Regions from separate parts of the Promicromonospora sp. CA-289599 genome, predicted to be linked through region 2. Evidence: riboswitches for the same ligand, from Rfam matches in the RefSeq annotation. Region 2 holds a riboswitch; the other holds the start of a gene.
What was found. Region 2 has a riboswitch for cyclic di-AMP ahead of ACQEVI_RS11915 (C40 family peptidase). Riboswitches for the same ligand answer to the same signal wherever they lie in the genome.
Positions count from the first base shown of each region.

Region 1: another riboswitch for cyclic di-AMP. It lies ahead of ACQEVI_RS08840 (C40 family peptidase); the one in region 2 lies ahead of ACQEVI_RS11915 (C40 family peptidase).

Region 1 is NZ_JBNJNI010000001.1:2,014,156-2,018,358, reverse strand. Features, by position in the region: gene ACQEVI_RS08855 (MHYT domain-containing protein) at 1-145, opposite strand, end outside; gene serC (phosphoserine transaminase) at 264-1,373, opposite strand; gene ACQEVI_RS08845 (iron dependent repressor, metal binding and dimerization domain protein) at 1,458-2,174, shown strand; cyclic di-AMP (ydaO/yuaA leader) riboswitch at 2,353-2,540, shown strand; gene ACQEVI_RS08840 (C40 family peptidase) at 2,591-3,343, shown strand; gene ACQEVI_RS08835 (universal stress protein) at 3,511-4,203, shown strand, end outside.
Region 2 is NZ_JBNJNI010000001.1:2,675,043-2,679,245, reverse strand. Features, by position in the region: gene ACQEVI_RS11925 (S8 family serine peptidase) at 1-250, opposite strand, end outside; gene ACQEVI_RS11920 (hypothetical protein) at 396-1,289, opposite strand; cyclic di-AMP (ydaO/yuaA leader) riboswitch at 1,455-1,652, shown strand; gene ACQEVI_RS11915 (C40 family peptidase) at 1,700-2,389, shown strand; gene ACQEVI_RS11910 (hypothetical protein) at 2,539-3,480, opposite strand; gene ACQEVI_RS11905 (GlsB/YeaQ/YmgE family stress response membrane protein) at 3,477-3,743, opposite strand; gene ACQEVI_RS11900 (ion transporter) at 3,956-4,203, shown strand, end outside.

The DNA.
Region 1 (4,203 bases), 660 kb from region 2:
ACACGAGCCACGTCGCGCGCGTGCCGCCCGATGCTGCTCGGGCGCGAGACGTGCACGCAAGGCCCGTCGCCGCGCCGGTACACGAGATCGCGTACGCCAGCAGTGGCGTCACGATCCCGAAGGTGAAGTGGTCGATCACAGGCATGGTGTTGAACAGCCCCTCGAATGGTTCCCTAGGATGCCGAAACGTTACAGAGTCCCCACGGCTCGGACAATAGGCCGAACTCCCCGTCCAAGGGATATTGCGGACGTGATCGCGCTGGTCAGGCCGTTTCGACGACGTAGTCGACGCAGGCGGTGAGCGCCGCGACGTCGTCCGGGTCCACCGCGGGAAACATGCCGACCCGGAGCTGGTTGCGTCCCAGCTTGCGGTACGCGAACACGTCCTGCACGCCGTTGGCGGCCAGCTCGGAGATCACCCGTCCCGCGTCGATCTCCTCGGCGAGATCGATGGTGCCGACCACCGCGGACCGCTCCTCGGGGCGCGCGACGAACGGCGTCGCCCACTCCCGGGACTCGGCCCAGGAGTAGAGGATCTCGGCAGAGGCCGCGCAGCGCTTCGCGGACCACTCGAGCCCGCCCTGGTCGATCAGCCATTCGACCTGGTCGGCCAGGAGCAGCAGCGTCGCGACGGCGGGCGTGTTGAGCGTCTGGTCCTGGCGCGAGTTCTCGATCGCGGTCGTGAGCGACAGGAACTCCGGCACCCAGCGGCCCGAGCCCTCGACGCGTGCGGCCCGCTCGACGGCGGCGGGGGACAGGACGGCGAGCCACAGGCCGCCGTCCGCGGCGAAGGCCTTCTGCGGCGCGAAGTAGTAGGCGTCGGTCTGGCTCAGGTCGACGGGCAGTGCCCCGGCCCCGGACGTCGCGTCGGTGAGCACGACGGCGCCGTCCGGCCCCGACGGTCGCAGCACCGGCGCCATCGCGCCCGTGGAGGTCTCGTTGTGCGGGGTGGCATAGGTGTCGACGTCGGCGGCGGGCTCGAGGTAGGCGACGGCGCCGGGCTCCGCCGAGATCACCTGCGAGGCCTCGAGGAACGGCGCGCGCTCCGTCGCGGCGGCGAACTTGCCGCCGAACTCGCCGAACGCCGCGTGCTGCACCTTGCGCTCGACGAGGCACAGCGTGGCGACGTCCCAGAACGCGGTGGCGCCGCCGTTGCCGAGCACCACCTCGTATCCGTCGGGCGCGCCGAGCAGCTCCGTGACACCCTCACGGATACGGTGCACCAGGTTCTTCACGGGTGCCCGCCGGTGTGACGTGCCGAGAACGTGAGCGTTCGCCACGAGATGATCCACCTGTCCCGGGCGCACCTTGGAGGGGCCGGAGCCGAATCGGCCGTCGGCGGGCAGCAGGTGTGGCGGGATTGTCAGTGGCACAGAACTAGACTAGAACCTGGGCCGACGCCCGGGCCGCACGTGTCCAGGGCGGACTGGGCGGCTGTGCGCATGACGGGAGCTGACGTGACGGATCTGATCGACACCACCGAGATGTATCTCAAGACGATCTACGAGCTCGACGAGGAGGGCATCACGCCCCTGCGCGCGCGCATCGCGGAACGGCTGGGGCACTCCGGTCCGACGGTGTCGCAGACCGTCGCACGGATGGAGCGCGACGGCCTCGTGATCGTGACGGGCGACCGGCACCTCGAGCTCACCGAGCTGGGCCACGACAAGGCGATGCGCGTGATGCGCAAGCACCGCCTCGCGGAGCGGCTGCTGACCGACGTCATCAAGCTCGACTGGGAGCACGTGCACGTCGAGGCGTGCCGCTGGGAGCACGTGATGAGCGACCTGGTCGAGAAGCGCCTCGTGGGGCTCCTCGACCACCCGCACCACGACCCGTACGGGAACCCGATCCCCGGCCTCTTCGAGCTCGGCGAGGAGTACACCGACGTGCCGTTCCTGACCGGCGTCATCTCGCTGCCCTCCGCGTTCGAGGCGGCGGCGAAGAAGGGCATCAAGGGCGAGCCGCTCGCGGCGTCGCTCACCCGTATCGCCGAGCCGCTGCAGACGGACATCGAGCTGCTCGCTCGCCTGTCCGAGGCCGGCCTGGTGCCCGGCTCCCGCATCACGGCGGAGCACAGCGGCGGCACGTACACGGTGTCCGTCGACGGTGCGGATACGGCGCTCGAGCTGGGCGAGGACGTGGCCCGCCACCTCTTCGTCGCGACGGCCTGAACCGGTCCCTCACAGGCCCTCGGACGTCCGGTTCACCGCCCAGTTCGTCGTCCGATTTGTCGGAAAGGTAGCACCCCTCCCGCGACACGGTCTGGCACTCGTTGCCGGAACGTGACATCGAGGGTGAGGTCCGGTACGTTCGGACCGCTCCCACGGAGTTATTCGTGGGGGTCCTCGGACGGACGCCGAACTCTGTCACCGGCCGGGGCCCCAAGACGACCGCATGACAGAGGCGGGGGACCCACCAACGGGCGCCAGGGCGCGTCCTCGGGGTGAAGCCGGGTATTCCTTCGGGATTGCTCGGCCGGGTGATTTCTCCCACCCGAACCCGACAGCTGACCTCGAAGGCGTTCAAGGAGAGGTACTACGTGACTGCACGTACGACTCGCGCTCGCCATCGGGCTGCGCGACGACCAGTGACTCCGTTCACCGAACTTGCTCAGAACGCCGCAGTAGGCCGCCGCACCGCGGTCGCAGCCGCTGGTGGCGCACTCCTCGTCTCGACCTTCGGTGGCGCTCTTGTCGCCCAGGCCGCTCCGGTGGAGACCGGCCACGCGAAGATGAACTCGGTCGACCTCAACGCGCTGGCGACGCAGGCCCGTGAGGCGCTGTCCAACGCACCCGTCGTGTCGGTCGCACCCGACGCAGAGCTCAACGTCGAGAAGTCCGCGGTCTCCGTGGTCTCCGCCGCCGAGAACGAGGACTACCAGGCGGAGCTCGCCGAGGCAGAGGCCGAGGAGGCGGCCGAGGCTGCCGCCGCCGAGGCTGCTGAGGCCGCCGAGGCAGCCGCCAGCACCGTTTCCACCGCCAGCTCCGTCGACGTTCCCGCGTCGGCGATCGGCAACTCCGTGATCTCGATCGCGAGCCGCTACATCGGCGTGCCGTACGTCTCCGGTGGCTCCTCCCCGAGCGGCATGGACTGCTCCGGCTTCACCAAGTACGTCTTCGCGCAGCTCGGCATCAACCTGCCGCACTCGTCGTCGGCGCAGGCCGGCTACGGCACCCAGGTGCCGGCGTCCGAGGCTCAGCCGGGCGACCTGATGTGGACCCCCGGGCACGTCTCGATCTACGCCGGTGGCAACACCATGATCGACGCGTCCAAGCCGGGCACCGTCGTCGACTTCCGCACCATCTGGCAGTCGAACCCCACGTTCATCCGCCTGGGCTGATCCCAGCCGCGTAGTACCGCACAGCACAGCACAGCGCCTGCCCGGTGACCGGGTGGGCGCTCTGCTTTGCCATCGTTCTGCAGTCTTTTTGCCGCTGGTTACCCATAACGCGCGCCCCGCCGGTAGCGTTGGAGTGCAATGGTGCTTGGGCGAAGAGAGGTCTTGCGATGACGCGATCCGAGGTCGTACTGGTCGGGGTGGACGGATCTGCCGCGAGCCTGCACGCGCTGGACTGGGCCACCGCTTACGCGCACCGCGTGGGCTGGGCGCTGCACATCGTCTGCAGCTATTCGCTGCCGTCCTTCACGGCCGCGTCGCTCGACGGCGGATACGCCGCCCTCGACGACACGACCATCCAGGAGGGCGCCAAATCGGTGCTCGCCGAGGCGGAGGCACGGGTGGCCGACGCCGGCGTGCGCGCCACGACCGAGGTCGCGACCGGCGACGCGGCGGGCGTGCTCGTGGAGCTGTCCGGCGACTACGGACTGGCCGTCGTCGGAACGCGGGGCCGGGGCGGGTTCACGGAGCGGCTGCTGGGCACGGTGTCGTCCGCGCTGCCCGCGCACGCGCGGTGCCCCGTCGTCGTGGTCCCGCTGCGTGCCGAGGTGAACAGGGGCGTCTCCTGGAACGTGCCGGGCACCGGGTCTGGCACTGACGCCGAGACGAGCACGACGGCGTCAGGGGCGGGCGAGATCCGGGAGGTGCGCCGCATCGTCGTCGGCGTGGACGGGTCGCCGCAGGCCGAGCGGGCGCTGCAGCACGCGATCCTGCAGGCGAACGCGTGGGGCGCGGAGCTGACCGCCGTCACCGGCGTGCCCGTGGGGAACAGCGGGATGCTGGCGTGGCTGCCGTCCAACATC
Region 2 (4,203 bases):
TGGCACCCGGCAGGAGCTGGCCGGCGAGGTCCGGCTGGTCGAAGTCGACGCCCGTGTCGACGACGGCCACCACCGCACCCTCACCCGTACCGGCCGACCAGGCGGCCTCGGCGTTGATCTGGTCCAGACCCCACTGCTTGTCCCGGAGGGGGTCGTCGGTGGCAGCCTGCGCACCGGGTGCCACGGCGGCGAGCACCGCCACGGCGAGCGCGGCGGAGGTGGCGGCGCCGACGAGTGACTTCCTGTTCATGTGTGCCCCCTGTGTTCGCTCGCGGGCCGGATACCCCCGAACTTGGACAAACCTACGGGGACCGGACAAGCGTCGAACAGGGCCCGCAACGCACGGCGGGTGAAAATTTACACGCTCGCAATCAGCACGGGCGCGAGCTGACGCCTCAGGCCCAGGCCTCGGAGAGCTCGCTCTCGTCCGCCGCTTCCCGGGAGAGCCGGAGCGCTGCGATCGCCGCACCGAGCAGCAGGGCGACCACCCAGGCGCCCAGCTGGTGCGTGTCGGGCACCATGGCCGCCGAGGCGAGCTCGTGCGCCACGATCGCCGCTGCGGACAGCGGGTTCTCCGTGAGCGCGGAGCCCGGCCAGATGTTTTCCTGCACGGCCAGGAGGGCCGGCCCGGCTGCCTGCAGCACCCATACGATGCCCGCGGTCGGCAGCCAGCCGAGAAGCTCGAGCGGCCGGCTGTCCACCGCCAGTCCGAACGCGATACCGAGCGCCACCGCGAAGATCCACCACGTTCCGGTGGGCGACACCAGGCTGCCCGGCACCAGACCCCACAGCCAACCGTCCAGGAGCACGACGGGCAGGGCCAGGGCGGGCCCACGCAGGACGGCCGGGCCCAGGGCCACCAGGAGGCCGGCCGCCAGCCCCACGACCCCGGCAGTGACGGTGACGACGAGCATCCCGAGCGGCGCGGCGTCACCGGGAGCACTACCGCGGATCGCGAGCAGGCACGAGGCACCGCCCGCTGCGGACATGGCGAGCAAGGTGCCCGTCGTCGCGGCAGCCGCGCCAGCCCTTCCCGAAGCCGGGATGCCCGCGGTGAGGCCGCCGAGGAGGCCGCCGAACAACGCCATGACGACCAGGCCGACCACCGCGTCGTCGGCGGTGAACGGGAGCGGCAGGAATCCGGCGGAGCGCACTGCCGAAGCCTCGGCAAGACCTGTGACCTCGTACAACACCTGCAGGAGCCAGGGTAGAAACCCGCACACCCACCAGACGACGGCACTGATGGGAAGCACCCACCAGGCGGAGACGCGATATGCGCTTTCACCCATGCCGCCGAACGGTAGCCGATGTATGTGATGTCGGTCATAGCCCATGAAGACCGGAACGGCGCAAATCTGCGCCTTCTGCGGGTGGGACCGGAATGCGTAACCCGATCGTGACTTTTCTGGGGAACGTGTGTACTTTGACTTCTGCCCCACCACATCGGTGAGGCCGTGAATCGGACGCCGAATCCTGTCACCGGTTCATGACCAGACGTTCGAGACAGGAGCGGGGGACCCACCTTCCCGGGCGACAGCACCATCGTCGCCCTCGGGGTGAAGCCGGACGGAACCCCCCAGTAGCCGTGCGGCCGGGTGTGTACTCCTACCCGAACCCGACAGCTGACCTCGCAGGCGGTACAGGAGACATTTAGGTGACGAACTCCATTCGCGGACGGCATCGTGACAGCCGTCCGGCCATGACACCGCTGACCATCCTTGCTCGTACCGCCACAGAGAACGCCGGCACCGTAGCCCGCCGAGGAGCCATCGCCGCAGCAGCCGGTGGCGTCCTGATCTCGACCATCGCGACGACGGCCCACGCGGCCCCCGCCATGGATCTGAAGACCGACGTGAAGTCCGCCAAGCTGAACACGGTCGACCTGCAATCCCTCACCGCGGTGGCCAAGCAGGCGGTCGCCGCGGCCCCCACCGTTACCGTCCCGTCCGACGCGAAGATGCCGATCGAGATGGAAGCGCTGGGCACCTCCTCGGGCGCCGACGGCAAGAAGGGCGACGGCCCCGCCGTGGTCTCGGTCGACGCACCGGACCCGGTCCCGCTGGGCGAGCAGGCCATCAACATCGCCTTCAACTACCTCGGCATCACGTACGTGCTCGGTGGGGCGTCGCCGGCCGAGGGCATGGACTGCTCCGGCCTCATCCAGTACACGTACGCACAGCTCGGCGTGAACCTTCCGCACTCCTCGAGCGCGATGCTCAGCTCCGGCTATCAGGTCACCTACCCGGAGCCCGGCGACATCGTCTGGACGCCCGGCCACGTGGCCCTGTACGCGGGCGACGGCATGATCATCGAGGCGTGGGCGGCCGGCATGCCGGTGCGCTACACCGAGATGTGGCAGAACAGCCCGACGTTCATCCGCGTCGTCTGAGCCGGAGCGGAACCGCAGGCCCAGAGGATACAAGTAGAGCCTGAGCCAGCCACAGAGCCTGAGCTACCGCAGTACATCGCGAGGTGTCGCCTCCGCGCCGGGTTTCCGCCCGACGCCGGAGGCGGCGCCTCTCGCGTGTCCGGGGTCGGTCACTCCGGCCAGTCGCAGTAGTCCGCGACGAAGGAGTAGAGGTCGGAGCGCGCGGTGTCGGGCATCGGCACGTAGACCGGCTCCTGCCGGACGCCGTCGACGCGCGCGTACACCGGCAGGAACGTGCCCCGCTTGTCCTCTGCCACCGCGTGGACGTCGCAGCGAGCGGGCACCACGGCGAGGGCCACCTCGCCGGACCCTTGGCCCGCCAGGTCCCGGCCGACCCAGCCCGAGGCCTCGCCGCCCGGGTCAGCATTGCTCATCAGGGTGGTCCCGGCGATCCGGTCGAGGGTGACCTCCGGGCCGCCGTCGACCCGCTCGATCCGCAGGGTGACCAGGGCGGTCAGCTCGCCGTCGCGGGTCTCGACCGGGACGTCGGGATCGACGGTGAGGTCAGCACCCGCCGCTACGGCCGCTGCCGAGCAGTCCACCGTGTGGTTCCGGGCGAGGTGCCCTATGGGATCGCCCACCTCGTCGACGGGGATGTCGGTCGCCGGACCCAGGTCGTCGCCCTCGCCGAGAGCGAGCGTGATCGTGGCGGACGGCGCGGCCGCCGTCGCGGCACCGTCCTCCGCCGCCGGGTCCGCGCAACGCGCCTCGCCCAGCCCCACGAAGACAGCGCGCGTGGCGCCGGGCCGCAGCACGAGGGTGCGCCCCTCCTTGGTGGGGTGCGACGGCCCGAACTGCTCGGTCCGCAGGGCCCCGGAGAGGAGAGTCATCGTCTCGTCGGAGTCGTTGGTGACCTCGAGCCGGATCTCCCGCTCGGCGTACTGCTCGCGACCCTGCGCCACCTCGACGCTGAGCCGGGAAGCGACGTCGTCGGGCACCGCACCCTTCGTGGACGACGGCGCGCCGCCACCCGTACACGCGACCGCGGCCGCGGAGACCATCGACGTCAGAAGGACGAGGATGGCTCCGCGGCCGCGGTGTGCTGCGATCAAGCAGTCTTGCGGCGGCCGAAGATGGCCTGGACGATCAGGATCACGATGATCGCGCCGATCACCGAGAAGAGCCAGCTCTCCCAGGACCAGAACTCGTCCAGGCTGATGTCGAAGATGAGCCCGCCGAGCCACCCACCGAGCATGGCGCCGAGCACACCGAGGAGCAGTGTGAGCCAGAAGCCACCCGGCTGCTTGCCCGGGATGACGATACGGGCGATCACGCCGGCGATCAGCCCGAGGATGAGAAACGCAAAGAAACCCATGATGTGTTTCCTCCAGAGTGGTGTGGCTTGCTTGCGACTACCTCAGCACTGATCGCGCCGACTTGCCACCGGACCCGCCGAATCACTCCCAAATTGGGACATTGCGCCCAGCGGAATCTCCGGCCGAACACCCGCGCTACAGTTCGGCCGGGCAAGGGCCCGAGGCAGGACCGGGGCAGGGGCCCCGGGCACGTGACAGCAAGGGAGACCGCATGAACCAGGCGATCGGCACACCGGCCGAGTCGCGGATCGAACCGCGCACCTGGAGGGGGCGGCTCCGCGCGTTCCTCGACCAGAGGTGGTTCGTCAACCTCGTTCTCGTGGTGATCCTGGCGAACGCCCTGATCCTGGGCGCAGAGACCATGGTGAGCGGAACTGCGCTCGACATCCTGATGGTCATCGACCACACCATGCTCGGCTTCTTCGTGGTCGAGCTGCTCCTGCGGATCGTCGCCCATGG